4 regions of the Photorhabdus temperata genome follow, and region 4 is predicted to be linked to each of the others. Evidence: predicted binding sites of a transcription regulator. Region 4 holds the regulator's gene; each other region holds the start of a gene.
What was found. Region 4 encodes CRP, which controls carbon source genes, mostly activating them, when cyclic AMP is high. Its sites were predicted from a motif close to ATGTGANNNNNNTCACAT; they were not measured.
Positions count from the first base shown of each region.

Region 1: LGZ99_RS03550 (CidA/LrgA family protein) is a predicted target of CRP. The motif match lies at 2,433-2,450, and genes of this name have one in related genera.
Region 2: msrB (peptide-methionine (R)-S-oxide reductase MsrB) is a predicted target of CRP. The motif match lies at 6,623-6,640, and genes of this name have one in related genera.
Region 3: yrbN (protein YrbN) is a predicted target of CRP. The motif match lies at 5,789-5,806, and genes of this name have one in related genera.

Region 1 covers NZ_JAJAFX010000006.1:50,366-58,397, reverse strand. Annotated here, with positions in the region: gene cdd (cytidine deaminase) at 230-1,114, opposite strand; gene LGZ99_RS03555 (CidB/LrgB family autolysis modulator) at 1,255-1,950, opposite strand; gene LGZ99_RS03550 (CidA/LrgA family protein) at 1,953-2,381, opposite strand; gene metG (methionine--tRNA ligase) at 2,639-4,666, opposite strand; gene apbC (iron-sulfur cluster carrier protein ApbC) at 4,888-6,000, shown strand; gene udk (uridine kinase) at 6,255-6,896, shown strand; gene dcd (dCTP deaminase) at 6,952-7,533, shown strand; gene asmA (outer membrane assembly protein AsmA) at 7,588-8,032, shown strand, end outside.
Region 2 covers NZ_JAJAFX010000002.1:102,557-110,588, forward strand. Annotated here, with positions in the region: gene LGZ99_RS01090 (DNA topoisomerase III) at 1-188, opposite strand, end outside; gene selD (selenide, water dikinase SelD) at 194-1,237, opposite strand; gene LGZ99_RS01100 (NAD(P)H nitroreductase) at 1,250-1,801, opposite strand; gene sppA (signal peptide peptidase SppA) at 1,972-3,837, shown strand; gene ansA (asparaginase) at 4,007-5,026, shown strand; gene pncA (bifunctional nicotinamidase/pyrazinamidase) at 5,039-5,677, shown strand; gene LGZ99_RS01120 (YeaC family protein) at 5,739-6,008, opposite strand; gene msrB (peptide-methionine (R)-S-oxide reductase MsrB) at 6,094-6,504, opposite strand; gene gapA (glyceraldehyde-3-phosphate dehydrogenase) at 6,845-7,840, shown strand.
Region 3 covers NZ_JAJAFX010000009.1:61,085-69,116, reverse strand. Annotated here, with positions in the region: gene LGZ99_RS05295 (carbon starvation CstA family protein) at 1-54, shown strand, start outside; partial or broken gene LGZ99_RS05290 (IS630 family transposase) at 525-872, opposite strand; gene LGZ99_RS05285 (fucose-binding lectin II) at 1,297-2,301, opposite strand; partial or broken gene LGZ99_RS05280 (IS982 family transposase) at 2,712-2,873, shown strand; gene LGZ99_RS05275 (HD domain-containing protein) at 3,042-3,623, shown strand; gene LGZ99_RS05270 (DEAD/DEAH family ATP-dependent RNA helicase) at 3,773-5,713, opposite strand; gene yrbN (protein YrbN) at 5,703-5,777, opposite strand; gene nlpI (lipoprotein NlpI) at 5,885-6,769, opposite strand; gene pnp (polyribonucleotide nucleotidyltransferase) at 6,892-8,032, opposite strand, start outside.
Region 4 covers NZ_JAJAFX010000027.1:50,766-58,797, forward strand. Annotated here, with positions in the region: gene LGZ99_RS12250 (aminodeoxychorismate synthase component II) at 1-288, shown strand, start outside; gene argD (bifunctional acetylornithine/succinyldiaminopimelate transaminase) at 412-1,623, shown strand; gene crp (cAMP-activated global transcriptional regulator CRP) at 1,664-2,296, opposite strand; gene LGZ99_RS12265 (OsmC family protein) at 2,617-3,024, shown strand; gene LGZ99_RS12270 (phosphoribulokinase) at 3,147-4,016, opposite strand; gene LGZ99_RS12275 (YheU family protein) at 4,037-4,255, opposite strand; gene LGZ99_RS12280 (hydrolase) at 4,252-5,232, opposite strand; partial or broken gene LGZ99_RS12285 (LysE family translocator) at 5,335-5,460, shown strand; gene murP (PTS N-acetylmuramic acid transporter subunit IIBC) at 5,518-6,969, opposite strand; gene murQ (N-acetylmuramic acid 6-phosphate etherase) at 7,000-7,905, opposite strand.

The DNA.
Region 1 (8,032 bases), on a different contig from region 4:
CACCAAAATGGAACATTATGAAACCATTTTGGAGCATAAAGCTCCGAAAATAAACATGATCTATAACCATACGTTACAGGCTTATCAATCCTGCTGAATACCCTTCAATTGTTGCCAGAATATCCAGTTGGGGAATTGACCTGATTAGCTTCAGATGTTTTGAGGTCGGTTCAACGATATTGAGATACCTATGATCTGAATGGAGGGAAAAGCGCATTTTTCTCTGAATTCAGAACGTATGATACTCAAATTTACTACAGCCTAGTGCAGCAAGTGTGGATTGAGTTGCACTTTGTTGGGACAAGTCGCTGTTTTTTCTCTCAACTAATACCGCTCTTTCGATAGACAGACAATCACCACCAGAAATATTCATCAGGATCAGGGCAGCTTGCAACGGGGGTAAACTTGGGTTAAATGCGGCATTTTCTGCATAACGCCCAGGATAGATTTTTCCATCTTTTCCCAGCAGTGCTATACCACTGTATGAATTGCTGTATGGAGCGTGGCTTCGGTTTGCCGCATCTAGTGCGGTTAGTACAAGTTTATCAGTGGTTTCTAGTTTATAACCATGATTAACCGGGTCCATCAACAGAGTAGTGATACCCAAATCGTTTGGACCGAAAGCGTCTGGTAAATAGTGACCTAATGTTGAAGGTGCCTGTTTTGGCAAGTGGATCTCTAATTGTGTGTCACTATTAAGTTCATTCATAAACTGGCGGCAGTGACCGCATGGAGAGTAATTAACCGTGATAGATACCAGTTTTTTCTCGCCGCGTAACCAGGCGTGAGTAATAGCACATTGTTCCGCATGAATAGTTTGCTGTAATGGCACATTGGTAAATTCCATATTTGTGCCGAAGTAGAGATTTCCGCTTTCGCCACGGGCAATTGCGCCGACATTAAAATGTGATATCGGAGCCAGGGAACATGCCGCTGCAAGTGGCAGCAGGGCGATAGCCAATGTGTTATCGTCAAAGCCACAGGTTTTCTTGACCGATTCAGCTTGTTCAGCCGTCAACATGGCAGGAAAGTTGTCGTTTCCTGCATAAGGCAAAAGTGCGCCCTGTAGTTTAGATGGCAATTGTGCCCAGATAGAGCGAAAGCGAGCTTGCATAGAATGATCTCCAAATTAACTTAAGATCATTCTAGATGCTCTGATTAGATTTTTAATGTGACAAGCATCACAAAAATAATGAAAATTATGTAATTAAAGTTGGTAATTGAGAGATTTGTATCAAATTTTTCAACGGGTAATTAACTAAATAGATATAGCAGCACTGGGAATATAAAAGGGGCAGTCAGTGAAGTAATGATACCGCAGGTCATCAATGCTAATGAACTGTATGCGCCTTCAACAAAATTGACTTCTGTACAACGGGCGGTGCCTAAAGCATGTGATGCCGTTCCCATTGCCAAACCACGCGATGCTTTGGTTTTCACTTGCAAGAGATCGAACAGGCTATGACCAAATATTGCCCCAAGAATACCGACAAAAATGACGCAAGCGGCACTGATTGCCGGAATACCACCGATTGCATCTGCTACTGCCATTGCGATCGGCGTAGTGACTGATTTAGGCAGTATCGAGGCGGCCATTTCAGGTGTTGCGCCCATCCACAATGCAATAGCTGTACCTGTAACCATAGCGACAATACTGCCGATAAAACAGACACTGATAATGGACTTCCATTGGGAGCGGATCTGGTGCAACTGTTCATATAAAGGAAATGCCAGCGCAACCACGGCGGGCTGGAGCAGATCATTAAGAATTCGGCTGCCGGCGAAATAGTGCTCATAAGGGGTATTGGTTATTAACAATATTGGAATCAGTACAGCGATAGAAACCAATAAGGGATTCAGAATAGGAATTCTGAATCTTAGTGAAAGTTTTCTGGCGGCGTAGAATACAATCAATGTTAATGGCAGTGACCACCAAATGTGACTTAACATACTTATTTCTCTTGTTTTTCTTGTTTAGTCTTAACTTCTGATACAGAGCCAATAATTGAACGTTCGCGGTGAACATAATGGGAACTGTAAGCAACAATAATCATAACCATTGCGGTGCTGATCAGGCATGAGAGGACAATCGGTAATATCTGTTGGCTGAGTTGATCGTAATAATTCATAACGCCTACACCAATAGGCAGAAACAGCAGGGTCATATTTCTCAGTAACAGACTGCAACCTGGTTTTGCCCAGTGGGCAGGGATCAATTGGAAAGCCAATAAGACAAACAATATCAACATACCGATAATGCTGCCGGGGACTGCGATGGGTAACAGAGCAGAGATGGCATTGCCTGCCAACAAACATAGATAAATCAGTACAAATGCTCGCAGGTACTGCCAACCTATAATCAGTACTTCACGAAACGACATAACAAAATTCCTAATTCCAGTGAGGAATTCATCATACAATTAACCCTGGGAATGTGCCATAGATCACATTCAAAAAAAGCGGGGACCATTGTTGATCCCCGCTTGTAAGATATATACCCTTCATCTTTCAAGTTGCTGCTTTGTTGGCTGCGTTCACTTACCCCAGTCACATCGTTATCTATGCTCCTGGGGATGCGTTCACTTGCCGCCGCGCTGCAACTTGAAATCTATTGGGTATATTGGCAATAAATTGACTGTTATTTAACCTGCATACCCGGTTGTGCGCCACTGTCAGGACTGAGCAGGAAGATATCTTTTCCGCCAGGCCCAGCAGCCATCACCATTCCTTCAGAAATACCGAAGCGCATTTTACGCGGAGCCAGGTTAGCAACCATTATAGTTAAACGGCCATCCAGTGCTTTTGGATCAGGGTAGCTGGAGCGGATACCGGAAAACACTTGGCGGGTTTCACCACCAAGATCCAGCGTCAGCTTCAGCAGCTTATCTGAGCCTTCTACAAAATCAGCCTGTTTGATAAGGGCGACGCGCATATCAACTTTGGCGAAATCATCAAAAGTGATTGTATCCTGAATCGGATCTTCTGCCAGTGGACCGCTGACTTTTTGTGGTGCACTGATGCTTTCTTTAGACGCAGTAACCATCGCATCGACTTTATCCATATCAATGCGGTTAAACAGGGCCTTAAAGGTGGAAACCTGATGATCCAGCAGAGGTTGTTCAATGCCATTCCAGGTCAGTTCTGTATTCAGGAAAGCTTCTGCGCGTTCTGCCAGACTTGGCAAAACCGGTTTCAGGAAAGTCATCAGAACGCGGAACAGGTTAATGCCCATTGAACAGATAGCTTGAAGATCCGCATCACGGCCTTCTTCTTTTGCCACAACCCACGGAGCTTGCTCATCCACATAACGGTTTGCCAAATCAGCCAATGCCATGATTTCACGGATTGCTTTACTGAATTCGCGATTGTTGAACTCTTCTTCAATCACTTTCGCGCCATCAATAAACTTCTGGTAAAGCGCCGGATCAGCCAGTTTATCCGCCAGCTTGCCACTAAAGCGTTTATTGATGAAACCCGCGTTACGGGAAGCCAGGTTAACAACTTTATTAACGATATCGCTGTTAACACGCTGAACAAAATCTTCCAGGTTCAGGTCGATATCATCAATACGGGAAGAGAGTTTGGCCGCATAGTAATAACGTAGGCAGTCTGCATCCAGATAATCCAGATAAGTGCCGGCTTTGATAAACGTACCGCGGGATTTGGACATTTTCGTGCCGTTGACGGTGACGTAGCCGTGAACAAACAGATTTGTTGGTTTGCGGTAACCGCTGCCTTCCAGCATGGCAGGCCAGAACAAGCTGTGGAAATAGACAATGTCTTTACCAATAAAGTGATAAAGATCGGCGGTGGAATCTTTTGCCCAGAACTCATCAAAGCTCAGATTGCCGCGTTTGTCACACAGGTTTTGGAAAGAACCCATATAGCCAATAGGCGCATCCAGCCAGACATAGAAATATTTGCCCGGTGCATCAGGAATTTCGAAACCAAAATAAGGTGCATCACGGGTGATATCCCACTGCTGTAAGCCGGATTCAAACCATTCCTGCATCTTGTTAGCAACCTGTTCCTGTAATGCGCCGGAACGGGTCCATGCTTGTAACATGTCACTGAATGCAGGTAGATCGAAGAAAAAGTGCTCTGACTCACGCATTTCTGGCGTTGCGCCGGAGACAGCAGAACGTGGGTTAATCAGTTCTGTTGGGCTGTAAGTTGAACCACAAACTTCACAGTTATCGCCATATTGATCTTCTGCCTTGCATTTCGGGCAGGCGCCTTTTACAAAGCGATCAGGCAGAAACATCCCTTTCTCAGGATCGTATAACTGAGAAATAGTGCGGTTCTTAATGTGGCCGTTCTTTTTCAGCGCCAGATAGATTTCAGTTGATAATTCCTGGTTCTCTCTGCTGTGTGTAGAGTGATAGTTATCATAGCTGATTGAAAAGCCAGTAAAATCCTGATGATGCTCCTGATTCACGGCGGCGATCATCTCTTCGGGAGCAATACCCATTTGCTGTGCTTTCAGCATGATTGGTGTTCCGTGAGCGTCATCGGCGCAGATAAAGTGAACCTCTTTGCCGCGCATTCGCTGAAAACGGACCCAAATATCTGCCTGGATATGTTCCAGCATGTGACCAAGATGGATTGGACCGTTAGCATATGGCAACGCACACGTCACCAATAATTTTTTTGCGACTTGAGACATAGTAAGGATCTGACTTCCAATAAATGAAAAGGGAGTTTGATGTTACCTGATCAAAAAAATTGTCGCTAGGGTAACTCTTGATCTTCGCGGGTTTTATTGGATAAAAATTGAATCAGTGAGTGAGAAGTGGGTTTTTGTTGCTGACCTTATCCGAACTCATTGGGTTCTGTTATGATGAAAGGATGGCTTTATAGTTAATCATGACAATCAAAGGAGCCGGGATGAGCGCAAAATCCCCCGAGCAGACCAACCCTGACCTGCTGAAATCTCAGGTAGCAAAAATACTTGCTACCTTTACACACCTGACACTGGAACGCGATCTGACAGCTCTGAAAGCGCTGCATCACTGTACGATGCTTGATGAGGTTCTGCACATTGAATTGATAATGCCATTTGTCTGGCAGCGTGGTTTTGAAGCGCTGAAAGAGGCGACAACGCAAAAATTGCAGTCAGTGACCGGGGCAAAATCTGTTGCGTGGAAATTGAACCATGATATCAGCACATTACGCCGCGCTAACGATTTGCCGGGAATTAATGGTGTCCGTAATATTTTGGCTGTCAGCTCAGGTAAAGGTGGCGTGGGTAAATCCAGCACTGCGGTAAACCTGGCATTGGCGTTGGCTCAGGAAGGGGCCAAAGTCGGTATTCTGGATGCGGATATCTACGGTCCTTCGGTTCCGAGCATGTTGGGAACCACCAAAGAACGCCCAACTTCCCCGGATGGGCAGCATATGGCGCCTATTATGACTCATGGCCTTGCCACTAACTCTATTGGTTATCTGGTGACGGATGACAATGCCATGGTATGGCGTGGCCCGATGGCCAGCAAGGCATTGATGCAGATGCTACAGGATACATTATGGCCGGATCTTGATTATCTGGTTATTGATATGCCACCGGGGACCGGTGATATTCAGCTTACGTTGTCGCAAAACATCCCGGTCACGGGGGCGCTGGTGGTGACAACGCCTCAGGATATCGCCTTAATTGATGCGATGAAAGGCATTGTCATGTTCCAAAAAGTGAAAGTTCCTGTACTGGGAATCGTTGAAAACATGAGTGCGCATATTTGCGGCAACTGTGGTCATCTGGAGCCTATTTTTGGTACCAGCGGGGCAGAAAAACTGGCCGCTAAATATCATTGCAAACTGTTGGGACAAGTTCCTCTGCATATTTCGCTACGTGAAGATCTTGACCGTGGAGAGCCTACTGTTATCAGCAATCCTGATAGTGAATTCACGGATATTTACCGGGAAATTGCGGCAAATATTTCTGCACAGATGTACTGGCAGGGTGAGAAGATACCGACCGAGATCTCATTTCGCGCTGTTTAATACCCATATTTGCCATATTCGATTAGTCGTAACGGGTCATGATATTTTCATTACCCGTTTTTTGCGTATCGAAGAAAGAATTCTTTTCAGATTCATCTCTGTTGCATGGTTTTTATGCGAAACGCTTCGAAAAAAATGAGACTTAATCTTGTTTACACTGGAACAGATATCATTAACTCCCTATAATCTCGCCCGACTTAGCACTCTTAGGTGCTTTGTTCCCCATTTTTTCTAGAATCAGGTTAATCTCTATTATGGCTGACGAAGCACATCAGTGCACAATTGTAGGAATTTCTGGTGCATCTGCCTCAGGTAAAAGTCTCATTGCGAATACACTTTACCGTGAATTACGCGCTCAGGTTGGTGATCACAACATCGGTATTATCCCGGAAGATTGTTACTATAAAGACCAAAGCGATCTGTCAATGGAAGAGCGTTATAAGACCAATTATGACCATCCAAGTTCCATGGATCACAGTCTGCTCTTTTCTCACCTGCAAGATCTGAAAGCCGGTAAATCAATTGAATTACCACAGTATGATTATGTCGTTCACACCCGCAAGTCAGAAGCGATTCATTTTGCACCGAAAAGAGTTATTATTCTGGAAGGTATTCTACTATTGACGGATAAGCGCTTGCGCCAGGAGATGGACTTCTCTATTTTCATTGATACCCCGTTGGATATTTGCCTTATGCGTCGTATTAAACGGGATGTTAATGAACGGGGACGTTCTCTGGATTCTGTGATTGAGCAATATCATAAAACTGTACGTCCAATGTTTCTGCAATTTATTGAGCCATCAAAACAATATGCAGATATTATTGTGCCGCGCGGGGGTAAAAACCGCGTAGCGATTGATGTGCTGAAAGCCAAAATTGGTCAGTTCTGCGAATAATAAAACTTTGCTTGTCAGGCATTGATAAGCATCATCGTATTTGAGAGGGAAAAGAATGCGACTCTGTGACCGTGACATTATTAAATGGCTTGATGAAGGTAAATTGGTCATTTCTCCGCGTCCGCCGATTGAACGAATTAACGGGGCAACGGCTGATGTGCGCCTTGGAAATCAGTTTCGTGTTTTCCGTGGTCATACTGCCGCGTATATTGATTTGAGTGGCCCAAAAGATGAAGTGAGCGCTGCCCTTGATCGCGTGATGAGCGATGAAATTATCCTGCCTGACGATGAGGTTTTTTTCCTCCACCCCGGAGAGTTGGCACTGGCTGTCACTCTGGAATCCGTCACATTGCCTGATGATTTGGTGGGCTGGCTTGATGGACGTTCTTCTCTTGCCCGTCTTGGATTGATGGTGCATGTGACGGCGCACCGCATCGATCCGGGCTGGCATGGTCAGGTTGTTCTCGAATTCTATAATTCGGGTAAATTGCCTCTGGCGCTGCGTCCGGGTATGGTGATCGGTGCGTTGAGTTTTGAACCGTTATCTGGCCCGGCTGATCGTCCATATAATCGTCGTCAGGATGCAAAATATAAAAATCAGCAAGGTGCGGTGGGTAGCCGTATTGATGAAGATTAATGTTTTTATCGGTTACTGAGTCGCATTTACCGTTTTAATAAAGCTGAGGAAGTCATGAAAAGATTACTGACGACACTGGTTATTTTGCTGGTCGTGATTATTACCGGTTTAGCGGCATTAGTCATGTTAGTGAACCCGAATGACTTTCGTGCTTATATGGTTAAGCAGGTGCAAAAGAAGAGTGGCTATCAGCTTGTTCTGCAAGACGGTATGCGCTGGCATGTCTGGCCAAAACTCAGCATTATTACCGGGCGCATGTCATTGACTGCACCGGGAGCGGCGCAGCCGGCAGTGACGGCAGAAAATATGCGCTTGGATGTGGAGTTGTGGCCACTGCTTTCCCACCAGCTTGCAGTTAAAGAGGTGATGTTAAAAGGGGCGGTGTTGCGATTAACCCCGGAAAGCAAAGTTCAGGAAAAAGAGAATGCCCCTGTTGCACCGAAAGGAAATACAGCAAATCCTGTCGCTAAAGGGGAACGCTGGAAACTTGATATTGCCA
Region 2 (8,032 bases), on a different contig from region 4:
AGTGACCAACGGGCAAAACGACTGTCATAAGCATCAGGTTCCGCCTGCTCCAATAAGTGCCCAATACACCAGGTCACAAACTGGTTATTTCCACAAGCAATAAAGCCATCACCACGGCGATGCGGTTTCGGTAAAACATCAGCAATCGCCCTGGCTAGGCTTGGTTTTTCTGCAATAAAAAGCCGCATGGATATTATTCATTAACCTCAATCAGCACTCTGCCTGACTGTTGCTCAGACAACTCACCCATTGCTGTCAGTTCAATGCCATGACATCGTGCAATCATTTTCACTTCATCTGCCGCTTCTGGAAGAACGGCCAGCAACAGGCCGCCTGATGTTTGCGGATCACATAACAGGTTACGCTGAAGCGCTGTCATTTCACCAATAAGATGACCATAACTGTCAAAATTACGCCCAGTGCCCCCCGGAACACACCCTTTTTCAATATAAGATTCCACTTCCGGCAGTTTAGGAATTTTTGCAAAATGGATAGTTGCCCGGACACCCGATCCTTGACAAATTTCACTCAAATGCCCTAACAGACCAAACCCGGTCACATCAGTCATTGCTGTAACACCCGCAACTTCGGCAAGATCAGCCCCCAGTTTATTTAGGCGACACATGGTTGCTGTCGCGACGCCCTGATGCTCAGGCAACAACAGGCTTTTTTTCTCCGCCGTGGTCAATACCCCAATGCCAAGCGGCTTTGTCAGAAATAGCTGGCTACCGGCTTTCGCTGCACTGTTCCGTTTCACCCGGTCAATATTAACGATACCGGTTACAGCCAGACCAAAAATAGGCTCAGGCGCATCAATAGAATGTCCTCCCGCCAGTGAAATTCCTGCATCTTTACAAACAACCCGGCCACCTTCAATCACCTTGCGGGCAATTTCCGGCGCCAGTTTATCCATCGGCCATCCCAGAATCGCTATCGCCATAATGGGCTTACCGCCCATGGCATAAATATCGCTGATAGCATTTGTCGCGGCAATCCGTCCAAAATCAAACGGATCATCAACGATCGGCATAAAGAAATCGGTCGTACTGATAATGCCCGTACCATTGCCAATATCATAAACCGCCGCATCATCACGCGTTTCATTACCCACCAGTAAGTGAGGATCAAGAAATTTTTCCTGTTCACTATGCAGAATGGTTTCCAAAACTTTCGGTGAAATTTTACAGCCGCACCCAGCACCGTGACTGTACTGGGTAAGGCGAACTTCTGTTGGCATAACAGACTCCGGTCAGAAGTAGCTGACAAAATTAGTCATATCCGGCGTGGCAACGTTGCCCGGCGCTTTCAAAACAGGCGTTCCAAGGTAGAGAAAACCTACTACCTTGTCATGCTCATTACAACCCAGACCAGTACGCACCGTATCATCATCAGTCCATGAGCCAGTACGCCAGATACCACCAAACCCTTGCGCCACTGCCGCCATTTGCATCGCGTGCACCGCGCAACCGGCAGAAACCACCTGTTCCCATTCCGGTATCTTGGAATTCTCCATCACCTTTGCCAGAACAGCGATAATTAATGGTGCACGATAAGGCGCACTTTTGGCTTTTTCTTCCGCTTCAACCCCCAGATTACTGTCAACGGCAGCCTGGTGAAGTAATTGTCTAAACCGATCAATCCCCTCATCCTGCATGACAATAAAGTGCCACGGCCGTAATGCGCCATGATCAGGCGCTCTCATTCCCGCGGCCAGAATATTCTGTAACGCTTCATCTTGAGGCGCCGGTGTTGTCAAACGTGATACTGAACGTCGGTTCAACAAGAGTTCTAATGCTTTCATATTTTTTCTCCTGAATAAGCTATTTTGTTATAAGCTAACATTTTCTGTTTATTTGTTAACGAATAAAAGCCCAAAAGCGGCCTTTTCGGACAATTTGACACTATTTGAAGCTGACATTTATATGTCTGGTCATTAGGATAGCCCTACTTGATCCTATCTTTGGAGATGATATGCGTATTTTATGGAAGTGGGTCGCAAGATTATTTAAATGGAGTTGGCGACTGCTGAATTTTGTTCGGGAAGTCATTTCAAACCTGATTTTTATCCTGCTTATCCTGGTGATTGTTGGCGGCTTTATGCTTTATCAACAGCCCAATAAAACGGTGGATAGTTATCGGGGAGCATTGTATGTCAATCTCACCGGTGTTGTTGTGGATCAGGTTTCCAGCCGTAACCCATTGAATCAATTGGGACGTGAACTGTTTGGTTCATCTGGCAATAAATTACAAGAAAATTCTCTGTTTGATATTGTTGATACTATTCGCCTGGCAAAAACCGATAACAAAATCACCGGTCTGGTGCTGAAACTTGACGATTTCATCGGCGCTGACCAGCCATCGATGCAGTATATCGGTAAAGCGATTAATGAGTTTAAAACCTCAGGCAAACCCGTTTACGCTATCAGTGATAACTACAACCAACCGCAATATTATCTGGCCACTTTTGCCGATAAAATTTATCTGTCGCCACAAGGTGCGGTTGGTCTTTATGGCTATTCAACGAATAACCTCTATTACAAATCCCTGCTGGATTCACTGAAAGTCACCACACATATTTTCCGGGTCGGGACGTATAAATCAGCCGTAGAGCCGGTTATGCGCGATGATATGTCTCCGGCTGCACGGGAAGCTGACAGCCGTTGGATCAACGGTCTTTGGCACAACTACCTCAATACTATCGCCGCTAACCGCAAACTTTCTGTTCATCAGGTATTCCCAGGCGCGGATGAGATGATTGCCGGTCTGCGTACTGTCGGCGGCGACAATGCCCAATATGCACTTAAACGCAAACTGGTCGATTATGTCGCTCCACGCAATATCATTGAAAGTGAAATGACAAAAGCTTTTGGCTGGGATGAGAAAAACCGACATTTCAATGCCATCAGTATTTATGATTACGCGCCACAATTGCTGGCAAATAAATCATCATCCAAGGGCAATATTGCCGTTATCATAGCGCAAGGCGCGATCGTTGATGGTCAACAGGTTCCAGGAATGGTTGGCGGTGATACAACCGCCGCTCAGATCCGTCAAGCGCGTTTGGATAATAATATCAAAGCCGTTATTCTGCGGGTAAACAGTCCTGGCGGCAGCGTTAGCGCTTCCGATGTTATCCGCACTGAGCTGGCCGCTCTGCGTGCAGCGAATAAGCCGGTCGTTGTTTCTATGGGTGGAATGGCTGCATCCGGTGGTTACTGGATCTCCACCCCCGCAAATTACATCATTGCAAACCAAAGTACGTTGACCGGTTCTATTGGTATCTTCGGTGTCATTACCACTTATGAAAACAGTCTGGATCATATTGGTATCCACACTGACGGCGTTTCCACGACACCACTGGCGGGTATTTCTATCACTAAAGGGCTCAGTAAAGAGTTCTCAGAGCTAATGCAGCTTAATATTGAGAGCGGCTATAAGAACTTTATTGGCCTTGTTGCTGACTCACGCAATAAGACATCAGAAGAGGTCGATAACATTGCTCAGGGCCATGTGTGGATTGGTAATGACGCTAAAACCAATGGATTGGTCGACCAATTAGGTGATTTCGACGACGCGGTTGTCAAAGCGGCTGAATTGGCAAAACTGGATAATCCAGAACTTGATTGGATGCAGCCGGAAATGTCATTCAGTGAGTTGCTGATGAACCAGCTGACGGCAACCACTCAAGCTATCGTACCGGAAGCTCTTCAGGCATGGCTGCCTGCGCCACTGACACAGGTCGCTCAGGCAGTAAAACAGCAAGCTGAGTTCTATCGCCATTTGAATGATCCACAAAATCGTTATGCGTTCTGTTTAAACTGCGGAGATATTCGCTAAAAAACCATCATAATGCATGATATTAGCAAAAACATGCCGTTAGAATTCCTCGGTATGATCCTGGCGATAACTTAATTAATGACGTTTTTAGCCTGACAGATACCCTGTCAGGCTTTTTTTATTTTGTAATACTCCTATAATTCAGCTGATCTTTTTACGAGGCACAGTCATGCAGAAGAAATCTATTTATGTCGTCTATACGGGCGGAACAATTGGGATGCAACGCTCATCTCAGGGATATATTCCCGTTTCCGGGCATTTACAGCGCCAACTCACCAAAATGCCCGAATTCCACCGGTCTGAAATGCCGACATTCACCATCCGTGAACATCAACCACTGATTGATTCTTCTGATATGACGCCAGAAGACTGGCAACTTATCGCTGACGATATCCGGCAAAATTACGATGATTATGATGGTTTCGTGATCCTGCATGGCACGGACACGATGGCATTTACCGCATCCGCTCTCTCTTTTATGTTTGAGAATCTGGGTAAGCCAGTGATTGTGACAGGATCACAAATTCCACTAGAAGCACTGCGTTCTGACGGGCAGACAAACTTGCTGAATGCGCTTTATCTTGCCGCTAACTATCCCGTTAACGAGGTCAGCCTGTTTTTCAATAATAAATTGTTCCGTGGGAACCGGACAGTCAAAGCACATGCAGACGGTTTCGATGCTTTTGCCTCACCAAACTGTTCCCCATTGATGGAAGCGGGTATTAACATCAAAACCTTCAATGCATGTCCGGCCCCTGCCAGCCATGGCGAATTTATCACTCATCAGATCACCCCTCAGCCCATTGGCGTGATAACTATTTACCCCGGCCTTTCCAGTCAGGTTGTGAATAATATTTTAATGCAACCGGTTAAAACCTTAATCCTGCGCTCATATGGCGTCGGCAACGCGCCACAGCATCCTGAATTATTGAAAGAGCTAAAACAGGCGACAGAGAGAGGGATTGTGGTTGTCAATCTGACTCAGTGCATTTCTGGCAGGGTAAACATGGAAGGCTACGCAACCGGTCATGCTTTGGCTGAATCCGGTGTTATCAGTGGCTACGATATGACCTTTGAAGCAACGTTAACTAAGTTGCACTATTTACTCAGTCAACCCTATAGCAGTGAAAAAATTCGTTATTTAATGCAACAAAATTTACGTGGTGAATTAAGTTATGCCGACAAATAATCTGGGAAAGAGATGAAAACAGCCCTATTACTTATTGATCTACAGAACGATTTCTGTACCGGCGGTGCGTTAGCCGTAAAAGAGAGCGAGCACGTCATTGATGTTGCAAATCAGGCAATTGATATCTGTCTGAAACACAATATCAGCATTATTGCCACCCAAGACTGGCACCCTGCTGAACATATGAGCTTTGCAGTAAACTCCGGTCAGAAGATCGGGGATATCGGTATATTGAACGGTATTCCGCAAGTATGGTGGCCGGAACACTGTGTTCAGGGGCAACATGGCGCTGATTTCCATCCACAACTGAACAAGCAGGCCATTATTGAGGTTTTCTACAAAGGCGAAAATCCACAGATCGACAGCTACAGCGCTTTCTTTGATAACGGCCATCAGAGTAAAACCCGGCTTGACGATTGGCTGCAAACAGAGCAAATTGAACGCCTGTTTATTATTGGTATTGCCACTGATTATTGTGTGAAGTTTACCGCGCTGGATGCGCTGGCATTAGGTTATGAAACCTGGGTAATCACTGATGGTTGTCGGGGAGTTAACCTCAGTCCAGGTGATAGCCAATCCGCATTCAAAGAGATAAAAACACAAGGCGCGATCCTGATAGAGCTTGCCCAGTTAGAAAGCGCCCTTTTCTGATACCCATCAAGGCCAGGCTGAGTTCAACAAACTCAGCCTTTTCATAGCCATCTTGCGAAGATTATGGCTTAAATGTTGCCACCATTTCAGACTGAAAGGCCGCTTTCAGTTCTTGTTTACTCTTCATCACCAACTGACCATCAGTACCGATTGTCATATGCTCAGGTTCATGGTTATGCCTTGCTTGCCATAACATAATCATTTGCAGGCTATTCTCTTTCTGCTCTACAGTTAAAGGCTCACCATCCTGCCATTTACCCAGTTCGACTGCCTGAACCAGGCGTTGATATATCTCTGGTGTCATTACTGATAACAGATCATCCAGTTCCATTGATATTTCCTCATTATTTTCCAGAATTAGCTGAAACGATTTTTCTTACATAAATTAACGGCGATGCCGGCAATGATAAAAGTGTCTAACCGGCTGTTTTATCACCTGTATTTTCATCAGTGAAACTTAACGCAGCCGAGTTGATACAAAAACGTTCTCCTGTTGGTTTCGGACCATCAGGGAACACATGCCCCAAATGAGCGTCACAATGGCGGCAACGAACTTCAATACGCTGCATATTATGATTATTATCATCAAGATACAGCACCGCATCATCACTGACAGGCTGGTAAAAACTCGGCCAACCGCAGCCTGAATCAAATTTAGTATTGGACATAAATAACGGCTGCCCACAGCACAGACAATGATACACGCCACTTTTTTTATTATGTAGCAATTTCCCCGAAAATGGCGGTTCCGTCCCGGCATTCTGGGTAACATGACGCTGAATATCAGTAAGCTCTGTATAAAGGGAAACATCAGGATTCTTAGCCATAACGACCACCTTAATAAGACTCATGTTTTCAATAAAATCAAATGATAATAACAAAAGATTAACATTACATCAGTGGAATCTATTTTAAGCGGTTAACTAAAGATGTTTATCCTACTATTTGTGATGTGACTCGCATATCTAACCGATTAACTTTCAATATCTGTCGGTGCCCCGATAATGATGGGCGGATCGATTGCTGGTACCGTATAGCAAGCGTCTGAATGGTGTACTCAAAGTCGATGTTTTTCGACTATTGACACGATTCCGCTTGACGGCTGGCAAGGTTTTGGTAACTTTAGTAATAATTTTTAATTCACTAAAAAATAGCTGGTGGAACACTATGACTATCAAAGTAGGTATCAACGGTTTTGGTCGTATTGGCCGTATTGTTTTCCGTGCTGCACAAGAACGTTCAGACATCGAAATCGTCGCAATCAACGATTTGCTGGACGCCGAATACATGGCTTACATGCTGAAATACGATTCAACTCACGGTCGCTTCAATGGAACGGTTGAAGTAAAAGACGGCCATCTGGTTGTTAACGGTAAAACTATCCGTGTTACAGCAGAAAGAGATCCCGCTAACCTGAAATGGGATGAAGTGAGCGTTGATGTTGTTGCAGAAGCAACAGGTATCTTCCTGACTGATGAAACTGCACGTAAGCACATTACCGCGGGTGCGAAAAAAGTGGTTCTGACCGGCCCGTCCAAAGATGACACACCGATGTTTGTTATGGGGGTTAACCACAAAGCTTACGCAGGCCAGGACATCGTTTCCAATGCCTCTTGCACCACTAACTGTCTGGCGCCGCTGGCTAAAGTTATCAATGATAAATTCGGCATCGTTGAAGGCCTGATGACCACTGTTCACGCAACCACTGCGACGCAGAAAACAGTGGATGGCCCTTCTGCGAAAGATTGGCGTGGTGGTCGTGGCGCCGCTCAGAATATCATCCCATCTTCTACCGGTGCAGCGAAAGCAGTAGGTAAAGTTATCCCTGAACTGAACGGTAAACTGACCGGTATGGCTTTCCGTGTTCCTACTCCTAACGTCTCTGTTGTTGATCTGACTGTACGTCTGGAAAAACCAGCGACTTATCAGCAAATCTGTGATGCCATCAAAGACGCCGCTGAAGGTGAACTGCAAGGCGTTCTGGGTTACACCGAAGATGACGTGGTGTCTAACGATTTCAACGGCGAAAAACTGACTTCTGTATTTGATGCAAAAGCCGGTATCGCTCTGAATGACAACTTTGTGAAGCTGGTTTCCTGGTATGATAACGAAACAGGTTATTCTAATAAAGTTCTGGATCTGATCACTCACATCTCTAAATAACTGAGTCATCACCTTGCCTGAAAAGAGCTGCCTTTCTGGCGGCTCTTTTGTTTTAATCTGTTTACAACATGCGTTATTCTTGGGCCATGCCCAGCGCACATTTCGGTTGTCATTCGTTGCCGGAAAGACCATCCGTAAATATCTTAAAAAAAACCACAAAAAAGACTGAATACAATCCGGTGAATTCAGTCT
Region 3 (8,032 bases), on a different contig from region 4:
AAACTATGGCGCGCACGCAGTGCAAACAATCCGGTCGAAGTATTAACTAACTGATTCTTCTTAGTATTAAAGATCAAAGCGGCCTCTTTATGGGGGCCGTTTTAAATACATTAAACTGATAATTAAGTTTTCTCGTTTTTCTGTATTTGATTTTTTTAGGTTTAAAACCAGAGAGTAACAGATGTATTAATGGTATTAATAACAACGCTCGTTTCTTTAATAACCTTTAATGCTTTTAAACTTTTCCGTGCTTTTTTCGCTGAAAATTTGCTTAATCCTGTTAAATGTTTCAATATAATCTTATGTTTTTGCTATTGGATTAATGTTGTCATTTTTCCACCTGATTAATCAATTTAAAACCTGTTTTTCCTGCTGTTTTCTCTTTCTATGTCAGCAAAGCATCGAATCTTTTACCCGCTCTTAAAAAAACTTTAATCACTGCTTTTTACTTTTCATGATTAAAGTTTTTACCTGTTTTTTCATGATGAGCTTGTTCTTTTTTGTGTCACTGTTTCATGCAGGGATTTCCACAGGCGTTCAAGTTCTTCCAATACATTGATAAATAATCGAGAATTCTTATTTAACCCGCCAACATAGGTGATTTTCCCTATTTGAACATTCAGGCAACCCGCAAGGTAATGTTTTTGGTTTTTTCCCGGTGTCACTATACGTTTCTGTTGCCCTTTTAAATACCAGTCAGCCCCGATTTTTGGATTTAACTCGATATCGACTTCATCTTCATAAAAAACCGGATGTTTTTCCGAGCACGTTGACAATGCCTCGATAATTTTCGCCATTTTTTCATGGTATTCGGGATCGGGTAATTTAAGCGTCGGTGCTGCCCTTCGCCAAACGATGCCTATTTTATGTAATATTGTTTGGATTTTCGGTTTAAATAAATTTCAAATAGTGTTGAAAACTCCACATTTAATTATGCAATTTCTTTATATCTTTGATGATACAGAATGATTTGTATTGTTGAAGATTAATATTACTGGTTAGTTATAATCAAGATTATGGTTTAATGGTTTAATGGTTTAATGATCGGTTTTATTTGTTTTTATCTTTGTAGAAATAAAAATATATACTAAGAGATAAGGTATATGTAAATTAAGTTGGAATTAAATCATTATATTGTATTTTTTAACTTCTTTTTATGTGTTTTTTATTTTATGTGGGATGGATAATGATTGGAAATATATTTTATTAATGATTCTCATGGCATAAAAAAGCGGAATATAATACCGCTTTAATGTATTAATGATTTTTTTGGTGAAATTAACTGGATATTTTAAACTAATTTAACAGTGGCCAATTCAATACCACCACGCTGTCATTGTAATTATTATTGGAATCATTTTCGGCACCAATAGTTACTGTTCCCGGTTTTCCATCAAGGGTATTATAGGAGTAACGGAGTTTACAGGGTTTGCCATCCCCGATAATCTCGATACAGACTTTTCCTGTACCTGATGTATAAGCTTTGGTATAGGTTCCTTTGCCGGTGAATGTATCTACCAGAAAATCGTCAATATAGACTTTTACTGTTTGTTGATGGGTAGTTGTATTAGTATAAGCTATCAGACCAAATCGAATACTTTGAGGTAACTGGAAACAGTGTTTACCATTGTCATTAGTGCCACATGTTCCGCTACAGCCTCCATTATTTCCTCGGTCACTGCCTAATAAATCGATATCAACGGATACTGCTGCTTGGATTTTGTTGAAGGGACCTCCGGTATAATTAGAAATAGGGGCAGGTCCATAATCAATAGCATTCGATTTCAGATTAAACCGGATATAATTACCTCCTTTGAATAGGTCAATACGAGAATTTATTCTCTGTACAGCCGCATCTAGATTGGTGCTGAATTCTGTGTATTTCTCTGTAATGCCCCATCTGGCTGAAATAGAGTTCCGTTTAATCGTATGTGAATTCACAGTGTAATCGACACAATCACTGCCTTTGAAGAAGCAAACAATATTTGTTGTAAATTCTGTAGCTGCATCTATCCCATTTTCAAATTCGGTTCCTTTCAGTCCGGGCCATCCATCTGCAATAAATTTCGGCCCATCAATCACCTTAGCTTTTGCGATATCGAATTTAACATATTGCGAGCCTTTAAAAAAATATAAATAACCATTTAAATTAATCACATCATCAATATGTCTTTGAAACTCGATAGGGAGATCAGGCCAATCGTTACTGATAGGTTGAGGGTAGGCTATGTCTGCGCTTTTTAATGTTTCATTATATCTGGTGTTATCTGCATTAAGGAATAAATAGACATTTGAGTTCATTAATATATATCCTTCATAGTTTTTAAATTTGCTATTGATTTTGCGTATTTATTAAATTTACTGTTCATAGGTAAAATACATTAATAATGATATTAAAATTATTTTGCGAAACAGAAAAATTTACGCAGTGAAAATTAATATAAAAGATAGATTGTGGCAATGCTATATATTAATAGATTATTTATTGATTTAATGATGTTGTTTTTTTGAAAAAATATAAATATATACTAAGGGATAAGAGTTATATTATGCAATGAAGGTGTAAGACACTATTTTGTATTTATGTTTAATTTGTTTTAATGATAATAAATTAAAAATAAATAAGGTTTCATAATAGTGCTACACTCATTTTTTACCTTCCTGGTTTTTGCTGTGATGAAAACGATGCCAAAAAAGCATCAACATAATTAGATCAGTTAAAGGATATTTCACAGATAGAGCACTCACGACACCGTAGTATACAGGGATTAATGTTGAATGTGTTGGAAGGACTCATCGCTTATTGTCTCAAAGAGAACAAACCGTCACTGAATATTTCCCGCTCAGAAATGGATAGGTTAGTGACGGCTTAACCAGAATTCAGGTTAAGTATATGAACGAAATTATTGTTCCCAGCTTTTTTCTGGTATGGTTATCTATATGAAATGCCAACAGCCCCCAGCAACTTTTTAAAAAAAGTCATTTTCATGGAACATTTAAACAGGTATGAAATGCTATTCCGAGAGTTCATTTCTAAAGAAATGAATACGGATCCTGCACATGACATCAACCATATTATGAGGGTAGTACAAACGTCAGAAAGATTATGTCTGCAAGAGAAAGCAAACAGTAAAGTAATCATACCCGCAGCTTACCTGCATGATTGTTATGCTCTCCCCAAAAATCATCCAGACAGAGGGAGAAGTTCACAAATTGCTGCTGATATAGCGATCACGTTTCTGGAAAAGATAGCCTACCCCCAGAAATACCTTTCAGACATTCATCATGCAATTGTCGCCCACAGTTTCAGTGCAAATATAGTACCGACAACCTTAGAAGCGAGGATCGTTCAGGATGCAGACCGTCTAGACGCACTTGGCGCAATCGGTATCGCCCGGTGCATTCAGGTCGGTATAACATCCAACAGTCAGCTGTATTCTGAAATTGATCCATTTTGTGTTGATAGGGAACCAAATGACAAAATGTATACCGTGGATCATTTTTACACCAAGCTTTTTCGGCTCCCTGAGACAATGCAAACTACAGCCGGCAAAAATGAGGCCCACAAGCGGGTATCATATATGAAAGGGTACTTAGAACAGTTGAATGATGAGATTCAATAAACAACCTGAAAGCCAAATACCACTAAAAGGAAGCAATCCCCAAGAAAACTGAGCACACCGCGATTGAAACACTCGGTAGATTGCAGTGCACTGACAACAAAAACGGCTCCTGTAAAAAGGAGCCGTTTTATCATTTAAATATCAGTCAATTACTGCGCGTTGCTGTTGTTATAACGACGGCGTGGAGCAGATGAACCATTATCATCGCTACGGCCACGGAAATTGCTACGGTTTTGGCCTTCACCACGACTTTCACCACCGCGACCTTCGCCACTACGGCGTTCACCGCTGAAACGACGACCACCACCGTTGAAATTCTCGCGATCACGGCGAGGAGCATTACCACTACCGTTACCATTACCATTACGTGGGCCACCACGGCGTTCGCGACGTTCAAATGGCTGTGCATCACCCATTAACTGCATATTCATTGGCTTATTCAGAATACGGGTACGGGTAAAGTGAGACAATATTTCGCCTGGCATACCTTTTGGCAGCTCAATTGTTGAATGAGTTGCAAACAGTTTGATGTTACCAATATAACGGCTGCTGATATCGCCTTCGTTAGCAATCGCACCAACGATATGACGAACTTCAACACCATCGTCACGACCCACTTCAATACGGTACAGTTCCATTTCGCCAACATCACGGCGCTCACGGCGAGGGCGATCACCACGTTGTTCACCCCTATCACCACGATCATCGAAACTATTGCGACGACGATCATCACGCTCGTTGAACTCACGACGAGGACGGCGAACCGGATCTGGTGGCAGAATCAACGGACGCTCACCTTGTGCCATTTTCAACAACGCCGCTGCCAGAGTTTCTATATCCAAATCTTCCGCAGGTTGCAATTTGGACAACAGAGCACGGTACTGCTCCAGATCGCTGCTTTCCAGTTGTTGCTGTACATTAGCTGCGAATTTTTCCAGACGGCGCTGACTCAACAACTCGGCATTCGGCAGTTCAACTTCAGGGATAGTCAACTTCATTGTACGTTCAACGTTACGTAACAGGCGGCGTTCACGGTTTTCTACAAACAGCAACGCACGACCAGCACGCCCCGCACGACCTGTACGGCCAATACGGTGAACATAAGATTCCGCATCCATTGGAATATCATAGTTAACAACCAGACTGATACGCTCAACATCCAAACCGCGCGCGGCAACATCCGTTGCGATCAGAATATCCAAACGACCATCTTTCAGACGTTCCAGTGTCTGCTCACGCAGTGCCTGGTTCATATCACCGTTCAGGGCCGCACTATTGTAACCACTACGCTCCAGTGCTTCCGCCACTTCCAGCGTTGCATTTTTGGTACGCACGAAAATAATCGCAGCATCAAAATCTTCAGCTTCCAGGAAACGCACCAGTGCTTCATTTTTACGCATACCGTAAACAGACCAGTAGCTCTGGCTGATGTCAGGACGGGTAGTTACACTCGCCTGGATACGCACTTCCTGAGGATCGTTCATGAAACGACGAGTGATGCGGCGGATAGCTTCCGGCATCGTTGCAGAGAACAGCGCAGTTTGGTGCTCTGCCGGGATCTGGCTCATGATGTTTTCAACATCTTCGATGAAGCCCATACGCAGCATTTCGTCTGCTTCATCCAAAACCAAACCGCTCAGGTTAGAAAGATCCAAAGTACCACGCTTCAGGTGATCCAGAAGACGCCCAGGTGTACCTACAACAATTTGTGGGCCCTGGCGCAAAGCACGTAATTGAACGTCATAACGTTGCCCACCATACAGAGCAACAACATTCACGTTACGCATATGTTTAGAAAAATCTGAGCACGCTTCAGCTACCTGTACCGCCAGTTCACGAGTCGGTGCCAGCACAAGGATCTGCGGAGCTTTCAGCTCAGCATTGATGTTATGCAGTAAAGGCAAGCTGAATGCCGCCGTTTTACCGCTGCCGGTCTGTGCCATACCCAACACATCACGGCCATTTAGTAAATGGGGAATACATTGTTGCTGGATTGGAGATGGCTTTTCATAGCCAAGATCTCCCAGTGCAGAAAGAATAGGTGCTGATAAACCCAGATCAGCAAAAGAGATTTCAGTCTCAGTGGTCATGTAATGGTGCCTCATTAGTTATGGCGGCCAGTCTACATAACGCATTGAAAAAAATTTCGGTCATTTTCATTTAAAATGTGAACTGGCTCAAAGTATTTAATTAAACGAACAAACAAGCCCTCATCGGTCAAGATGATGGACTTTACTAATCGATCTCGAAATGTTCGTCAGCTATTGCTGGTCCGATTCTGATAGGTCGTCTTGTTCCTGGCCTAACAGCGCCAATTCCAACAATGCATAGCGGTGCTCAACAAAGTTATGTGCGTTGTTAGCCACCGTCAGCTTGAATAACGCAGATGCGCTATCCTTGTCCCCCAGACTTAGGTAATGTTTACCTAAATAGAAGTCAGTTTCACTGAGATGCTCAGCGAGCGAAGTGTTATCCGTTGCATTCTCTTTCAGGCGATCCATCAATGTATATTCACTGATTTTGCCTAAATAGAATTCAACTATATTCCAGCCCCATTGCCCCCGGTTCGCTCTTTCGTAGTGTTGCGACAAGTTTACCATCGCTCCTTTAGGATAAAATTCTTTTTCCACCAGGTACAACCACAACGAACGGAAGGGATCATTTGGATCGTCTTGATAAAACGCCTGCAGATCATCCTGCGCTAACTTATACCGGCCACCGTAATACAACGCGATGCCGCGGTTCAGACGCGCGTAATTGTAAGTTGGATCAAGCTCTAATACAGAATCAAACGCTTCATAGGCGGCATCAAAATTGCCAGCCTGCGTAAAGTAAATTCCCAGATAATTAAAAATCTCTGGAATATTAGGCCGAATAGACAAGGCAATAGAAAAATCATTCCGTGCCAAAGCTCTCAGCCCGAGACTATCATACAGCACACCCCTCTCATATAAAAGCTGTGCGTACTCATCTTCTGTCAATGATCGACTCGCAAGAATCTGTTCCATACGGGCCAGAATAACTTCCTGCTGCAATGAAGGTTGTAATGGAATAGCAAAAACTTCGTTTTTACGCCAATCCTTGCTGCTGCATCCTGCCAAAATAAGTATTGCTACAGCATAACACCAGCGCAGAAAAAAATTCATTTCCTACTCCCAAAGTCAGACATTGATTAAGAATGCCCTATCACCTATTGCATTTATTGGGCCTCCTGCCCTGAGTCTATTAAACGGCGCTTTTTTACAAGACACCGTTTATGACATCAAATTTATTCTGCTGATTGTGGTGCTGGTGGTGCTTCCTCAACAGCTGTGCCGGCTGTTGCTTCTTTGATGCTCAGGCGAACACGGCCCTGGCGATCAATTTCCAGTACTTTAACTGATGTTTCCTGACCAACCTGCAAATAGTCAGCCACTTTCTCAACACGCTTATCAGCAATCTGCGAAATATGCACCAGACCTTCTTTACCACCACCGATAGCAACAAATGCGCCGAAATCAACGATACGGGTTACCTTACCGGCGTAAATACGGCCAACTTCGATCTCCGCAGTAATTTCTTCAATACGACTGATTGCATGTTTTGCTTTTTCGCCATCAGTTGCAGCAATTTTCACTGTGCCATCATCTTCGATCTCAATGGTAGTCCCGGTTTCTTCAGTCAGTGCACGGATAACCGAACCACCTTTACCGATAACATCTTTGATCTTGTCAGGGTTGATCTTGATAGTATGAATGCGTGGTGCAAATTGAGAAATATCATCACGTGGAGTGGTAATTGCCTGCTCCATCACGCTCAAGATATGCAAACGCGCACCTTTTGCCTGATTCAACGCAACTTGCATAATTTCACGGGTGATACCTTCAATTTTGATATCCATTTGCAGCGCGCTGATACCTTCACAGCTACCCGCTACTTTAAAGTCCATGTCACCCAGATGATCTTCGTCACCCAGAATATCAGACAGCACAACAAAGTTATCACCTTCTTTCACCAAGCCCATTGCAATACCAGCAACAGCGGCTTTAATCGGCACACCTGCATCCATCAACGCAAGAGATGCTCCACAGACAGATGCCATTGAAGATGAACCATTAGATTCTGTAATTTCAGAAACTACACGAACTGTGTATGGGAACTCGTTAGCTTTTGGCATGACTGCCAATACACCACGTTTAGCCAAACGGCCATGCCCAATTTCACGACGCTTTGGTGACCCCATCATACCTGTTTCACCAACAGAATAGGGAGGGAAATTATAGTGCAGCAAGAAGCGATCTGTACGTTCGCCCATCAGCTCATCAATGATCTGTGCATCACGTTCTGTCCCCAGCGTCGCAGTAACCAGAGCCTGAGTTTCACCGCGGGTAAACAATGCAGAACCGTGAGTACGGGGCAGAACACCAGTA
Region 4 (8,032 bases):
AGGGAAGTGATGCATGGGAAAACTTCTGCTATTCATCATAATCAGCAAGGTGTGTTCAAAGGGCTTAACCGGCCATTAACGGTTACCCGTTACCATTCATTGGTGATTGCCGCAGAGACTTTACCAGCCGCATTTGAAGTTACTGCATGGAGTCAGCATAACGGCAATGTAGATGAGATCATGGGAATTCGTCATCGTACTTTGCCCTTGGAAGGTGTGCAGTTCCACCCTGAAAGTATTCTCAGCGAGCAAGGGCATCAGCTACTGAGTAACTTCCTTAGATATTAACCAGATACCAATAATTTCTTCATTTATTCATCTTTTTCATTTGCCCATCTTTGATTTTTTATGCATATTCAGTGATTATAATTTCATTTTTGAATGGCGTATATATAAAAAACGGGTGGGAAAATGATGGAGCATGCCGCAGTAAACAGAAATACATACGATCAAGTCATGTTGCCAATTTATTCACCGGCACAGTTTATACCGGTGAAAGGGCAAGGCAGCCGTGTATGGGATCAGCAAGGGAAAGAGTATATTGATTTTGCCGGTGGTATTGCTGTTATGGCTTTGGGGCATTGTCATCCTGAGTTAGTGGATGCTTTAAAGCAGCAAGGGGAGAAACTTTGGCATATCAGTAATATTTTCACCAATGAACCAGCTTTGATACTCGCGCAGAAACTGATTGATGCAACTTTTGCGGAGCGGGTATTTTTTGCCAACTCGGGAGCGGAAGCGAATGAAGCTGCATTTAAGCTGGCGCGTCATTATGCCATTACCCGTTACCATCCATATAAAACCAAAATCATCGCATTCCATCAGGGGTTTCATGGTCGTACCCTGTTTACGGTCTCTGTTGGTGGTCAACCAAAATACGCTGATGGTTTTGGGCCAAAACCCGCAGATATTATTCATGTGCCTTTTAATGACTTAGATGCAGTAAAGGCGGTCATGGATGACCATACTTGTGCTGTTGTATTAGAACCTGTTCAGGGAGAAGGGGGAGTCACGCCGGCGACACCCGCATTTATTCATGGGTTGCGTGAACTTTGCGATAAGTATCAGATATTGTTGGTATTTGATGAAGTACAAAGTGGAATGGGCCGTACCGGTAAGTTATTTTCTTATATGTATTATGATGTTGTGCCGGACATTATCACCACAGCGAAGGCGCTGGGAGGTGGTTTCCCTGTCAGTGCTATGCTGACTACAGCGAATATCGCTTCGGTGATGGTGCCGGGAACTCACGGCACAACTTATGGTGGTAATCCGCTGGCTTGTGCGGTTGCAAATGCTGCTTTTGACATTATCAATACGCCAGAGGTCTTGGATGGTGTTGAAAAACGTCATCATTTGATTGTGAATTTTCTGAATGATATCAATCAAAAATATTCGATATTTGGTGAAATCCGTGGCAAGGGATTGCTGATTGGTGCGGAACTAAAAGCGCAGTATCAGGGAAAATCTAAAGAGATCCTGCAACTGGCGGCTGAAAATGGTCTGATGTTATTGAGTGCCGGTAATGATGTACTGCGTTTCACGCCTTCGCTGATTATCAGTGAAGAGGAGATAGCCCAGGGGATGGAACGGCTGGAGAAGGCAATTAGTCAGTTGGTGTAAATAAAAATCAGCGCAATATAATGCGCTGATTAATTAGGAATTAACGTGTACCGTAAACAACAATTGTTTTGCCGTGTGCGGAGATCAGATTTTGATCTTCCAGCATTTTTAAAATACGGCCAACCGTTTCACGGGAACAGCCAACAATCTGACCAATTTCCTGACGAGTGATTTTGATTTGCATTCCGTCCGGGTGGGTCATTGCATCTGGTTGTTTCGCCAGATTCAGTAAAGTCTGAGCAATCCGGCCGGTTACATCCAGGAAAGCCAGGTTACCGACTTTCTCAGAAGTTGTTTGCAAACGGCTTGCCATTTGGGCAGATAAACGCATTAAAATATCTGGGTTTACCTGAATCAGTTGACGGAATTTTTTATAGGAAATTTCCGCTACTTCACAGGCGCTTTTGGCCCGTACCCAGGCTGTACGCTCTTGTCCTTCTTCAAATAATCCAAGCTCGCCAATGAAATCTCCCTGGTTTAAATAGGAGAGGATCATCTCTTTGCCTTCTTCATCTTTAATCAAAACCGCAACAGAACCTTTTACGATGTAGTAAAGCGTCTCTGCTTTTTCGCCTTGATGAATAAGCGTGCTTTTGGATGGATATTTATGAATATGGCAGTGTGACAAAAACCATTCAAGAGTGGGGTCTGTTTGTGGCTTGCCGAGAACCATTCGCTTCATCCTCTGTTGTTATCGCTGCCTAAATAACACGAGAACCTAAAAGTTTCTCGTCAGGCTGGCTTAAAAGACACTAGCTTAACATATTAGTTTGCTGAAAAACCGACAGGTGAGGGTTTTATATAGGTTATCTGAAATTTGAAACTTGAGTATTGATCTTAACCCATATATACCCAGACCTGCTTCTGTTTTTAACACAGGAAAAGGCTTCTGTCTTGTCTTGTATTGTTTCAGCACAATAAACCGCTCATTAGATTGCCAGTTTAATACTGAAAGAGTAGGCTTTGATGCAAAAAATGACTTAAGGGGTACTTATGCAAGCGCGGGTAAAATGGGTTGAAGGGTTGTCTCTTTTGGGGGAGTCGTCTTCGGGTCATCAGATAATGATGGATGGAAATGCCGGCGATAAGGCACCGAGCCCAATGGAAATGGTATTAATGGCAGTTGGCGGTTGCAGCACGATTGATGTTATTTCTATTTTGCAGAAAGGTCGATATGACATAAAAGATTGTGAAGTGAAATTAACTTCTCGCCGTCGTGAAGAGGCGCCACGCTTGTTTACTTCTATTAATCTGCATTTTATTGTTACCGGCAAGGATTTATCAGATAAAGCAGTTGAACGCGCCGTCACGCTTTCCGCAGAGAAATATTGTTCTGTTTCGTTGATGTTGGGGAAATCAGTTGAACTTACCTACAGCTTTGAAATTAAAGAGGCAGAGTAAGATATTATTTCCTGATTGAAAAATAACGACAGGTAACTAATATCAGTTACCTGTTTTTTTAACTGAATAATATGAGAAGTGGATTCAAACGCTGAGTTTTCTGGATTTATCCCAGGTTTTAATCAACAAATTTTTTCCCCTTCCAGTAATCGCTGTACCAATGGCGTCATAATTAATTCCATGGCCAGTCCCATTTTTCCACCGGGAACTACGATGGTATTAATGCTTGAAACAAATGAACCTTGTAACATTGATAAAAGATACGGGAAATCAATTTGAGTGAGGTCACGGAAACGGATGACAATAAAACTTTCATCCAGGGATGGAATGGCTTTGGCTGAAAATGGATTGGACGTATCAACAGTCGGGACGCGCTGGAAATTTATATGTGTCCGGGAAAATTGGGGGGTAATGTAGTTAATATAATCATCCATAGAACGAACAACGGAATCCATCACCGCTTCCTGTGAGTGTCCCCGTTCTCCGGTATCGCGGATAAGTTTCTGTATCCATTCAAGGTTGACAATCGGCACCACCCCCACTAGCAGATCGACATGACTGGCAACATTATGTTGTGGTGTTACCACGCCACCGTGCAGGCCTTCATAAAACAGCACATCGGTCTGCTTTGGCAAGGCTTCCCACGGAGTAAATGTACCGGGGAGCTGGTTGTAAGGAACCGCGTCATCATAGGTGTGAAGGTACTTACGGCAACGGCCTTCACCCGCTTCACCATAGTCAATCATGGTTTTTTCCAGCATGCCAAAATCATTGGCTTCTGGCCCAAAATAACTGATATGTCTGCCTTGCTCCTTGGCTTTACGGATTGCTGCGTCCATTTCAGGGCGGGTATAGCGATGGAAACTATCCCCCTCTATCTGTGCTGCGCTGATGTTAAGTTGCTGGAAAATCTTACGGAAAGCTAAACTGGTTGTTGTTGTTCCGGCACCGCTGGAGCCGGTAATCGCAATAATCGGATGTTTGGCAGACATAAGCAGTAAACTCCATAATGTTAAGAATGGAACATTTCTTTTGGCATAATATTGATGCTTTCATGCAGTTCAGACCACACCAGCATAACATCCCCCTGCTCCAACTGACGACGTATGTCAGCGACTTTCTGCTCAAGGGATTTTTCATATTCGCCGTAGTCAGTGCCTTCCCGCAGGATAAAACTCTCTATCAAATTTAGCAGAGTTTCTGGCTCCAGCTGTTGCCATGGAATAATCATCGTTGTTGCTCCAGATAAGATGACAGCCAGCCTGGAATACGTTGTTCCAGCCACATTTGTGGTTTTTTGAGTGAACCGCTGACAAAGCCGACATGTCCACCATGTTCTGTCAATTGGTATTCAATATTTTTGGGTAAGGTGTTGAGATCAGGGATGACTTCTGGCGCCATAAAGGGATCGTCTTTGGCATGAATAATCAACAGTGGCACCGTAATGTCAGACAGGCGTGGCAGAGCGCTGCACTGGTGGTAGTAGTCCGCTGCATCTCTAAAACGGTGGATTTTTGCGGTTACAATTTCATCAAATTCACGAATATGTTTCAATCCTTTTACTTGGGACAGATTGATAGGCAGAGAACCTGGGTAGCGTAGCAATTTGCGGGTAACATTACGTTTCAGATTGTTAAGCAAATAGCGCTCGTAAACCTGAGAAAATCCTTTTTCTATCCGGCTGGAACAGGCTTCTAACATCAGAGGGGCAGAAACAATAACTGCCGCATTGAGCCGGGCCTGTGTTTTTTCTTCTGCCAGATAGCAGGCCAGCATATTACCGCCGACGGAATAACCCACGGCTGAGGTTGGCACATCACCGTAGGTCTGTTTTAACCAGTTCAGAAAATAACGGGCATCTCCTGTTTCGCCAGAATGATAGAGACGTTTTTGGCGGTTCGGTTCACCACTGCATCCACGGAAATGCATGACAACGCCAAGCCAGCCTTTTTTCTGACAGATACGAAGCAAACCGTGAGCATAAGGGCTGTGGAAACTGCCTTCCAGACCATGAAACAGGATCAGCCGTGGCTTATGTGCTGCGGTTGCTGGATCTTCACTCCATGCCAGGTCAACAAAATCGTTATCCGGCAAATTAAGTCGTTGCCAGTATGGTTGCAGTTCAGGATACCGCCGCACCAGACGCGGGAGTAGTGTCTGCAAATGCGGATTACTGGCTCCGGTTAGAGGACGAAAGATATCGGACATAATGGTTTCGGGTTAAATGATTAGTTATCTTGTATGGTAAATAACATACTGATATTTTCTGTGAAAGGGAAACTCAATTATTCAGGATGAAAGGAACCATTCATGACAGCAAGCCTGATTTTTTCATTAATAACTTTTTTGTTTATTTCTGCGATTACCCCAGGTCCAAACAACATGTTACTGACCTCATCTGGTGCCAACTTTGGTTTTGTCCGTTCTTTGGGATTGACAGCGGTTCTGCTCTGCTGCGGGCGCTGACTTGTGGTGATGTGCAAATCGGCAATATCAAGTCAAATCGACATTTTTATTGCCGAACAGCAGAGTCAGGACAAAACCGCTGATATAAGCAACCACCAATCCGGTGGCATAAACTGCCATCCCGATAAAAATACCGTTGTTGGAGGTCATCAGTGGCAGTGCGACCAACCCGGATGGACCGAAAACCGTATTCAATCCAATAGGTAAACCTAAATAAGCCACCAGACCGATAAAGAACCCCCCGGTGGCCCCGCCCAAACAAGCGGTGATAAAAGGTTTGATGCGTGGCAAGGTTACTCCGTAAATCAAGGGTTCACCGATACCGAGAAAGCCTGGAATAATGGCGCCTTTTATCTGAGTACGCAGCAGAGAATCTTTATTCGCTTTGACATACAGCGCCAGTGCTGCACCAACTTGTCCGCCTCCAGCCATAGCGAGGATTGGGAACAGAGAGTTAAAGCCTTGTGCGTCCATTAGCGCGAAATAGACCGGGACGAATCCCTGATGTACACCAAACATAACGGCGAGCAGAAATAGTCCTGCTAATATCGCAGTACCAAAAGGATTGCCGTTAAGATTAAGGAATAACCATGACATGCCGCTAAACAGATAGCTTCCTAACGGCATGATAATAATAAAGGCGATTGCTCCCATGATCAGCAGGGTAATCGCTGAAGTGAGGATCATATCCAGATTGTCCGGAATGATCTTACGAACTTGTCGTTCTACCCATGCTCCCAGAATAGCGGCAATAAGAACACCGATAATATTGCCGCGTGGATCGATACTGTAACCAAAGAAAGTGGAGATACCGGAGTAGAAACCGCTGGTGGCATCCGGGTTATAGCCCAGTACAAACAGCGAGGCGATAATCGCGCCGTTTATACCGGAACCACCAAAGGCTTTTTGCGCGTTATAGCCAACCAGGATACTCAAAAAGCTGAACATTCCTTTACTGAATACTTTCATATAACCGATGATTTCAATTAATACGGTATTAGGATGTTCAGCACCCTGAATGGCGATCTGTTCAAGTAAAGTGGCAAAGCCCAACAATAGACCAACGGCAATAAAGCCGGGGATCATCGGTGTAAAAATAGTAGCGAATTTCGTCAGGAATTTATGTACTGCACTAACCTGCTTCTCTTTAAACTGTTTTTTATTGGCGGAGGCTATATGGGTTAAATCAGTGTCGTTCCGTGCCGGTTGTTCTGTATGGGCAGAAGAATCCAGCAATTGATTCATTATTTCAGCCGCAGCCTGGGCTTTTCCCGGTCCAAGGACAATTTGCAACTGGTTATCACTTTCAATAATACCCAGCACATTGGGGATCTGTTTCAGTGCGGCTTTATCCACCTGAGTATTATCATGCAGTGTCAGTCGTAGGCGGGTCATACAGTTACCACATTGAGCCACATTACCCGCATTGCCGATAGCTGTAAGGATCTGAACAATTAGTGCTTGATTAATTTTAGCCATCTTATTTATTCCTTCTCAGAAAGGAAAAGATTACCGAGTTGTTGAGATTGCCGGGCGAATAAAACCGTGATTCTTTTCCAGTAACGCTTTTGCCTGTTGAGCATCTATTCCTGCCAGAATCATCACAATGGCTGTTTTGCAATGTCCATCACATGCAACCAGTGCTTGCTCAGCTTGTGCACGGTCGCATTCTGTGGCTGCCATAACGATATTTTTCTGCCTTTCAACCAATTTGGCATTTGTCGCTTCTACGTCCACCATCAGATTGCCATAAACTTTTCCTGTGCGGATCATGGCGCCGGTAGTGAGCATATTGAGGATCAGTTTTTGTGCTGTACCGGCTTTCATACGTGATGAACCGGTGACAATTTCCGGCCCAACGACGGGTATCATGGCAATATCGGCTGCTTGTGTCATCGGGCTGTCAGGATTACAACTGATACAGGCGACGGTGGCTCCCACTGATTTCGCATACTCCATAGCACCCAGAACATAAGGTGTACGGCCACTGGCGGCAATACCAACCAATACATCTTTAGAGTTAAAGTTTAGCGCTTGAAGATCATTTGTGCCTAATTGCCGGTTATCTTCTGCATTTTCAACGGCCCTCAAGATGGCTTGATGCCCTCCTGCAATCAAGCCAATCACCTGTTCCGGTCTGGAGCCATAAGTGGGGGGGCATTCACTGGCATCCAGAATCCCTAACCGGCCGGATGTACCGGCGCCAATATAGATTAAACGGCCTCCCTGGCGGAAAGCTTCGGCAATTTTATCTACCGTTGCAGCGATTTGCGGCAAAGTTTGCTCTACCGCCAGTGCGACTTTTTTATCTTCATCATTAATGATTTGTAGCATCTCAAGGGTAGGCAGAGTGTCAATGCAGGTACTGGCTGGGTTGCGGCTTTCTGTCACCATACTGTTGAGATTGATTTTCATATTACTTTCCTAACAGGAATATTTTTGAAATGATAAATAGTTATTTACTCTTCTTTGTAATAAAGTGCAAATCTGGTCGGTGTTTCGACAGAAGCGATAGCTTTGTGGAGTGAATATATTTTATCGG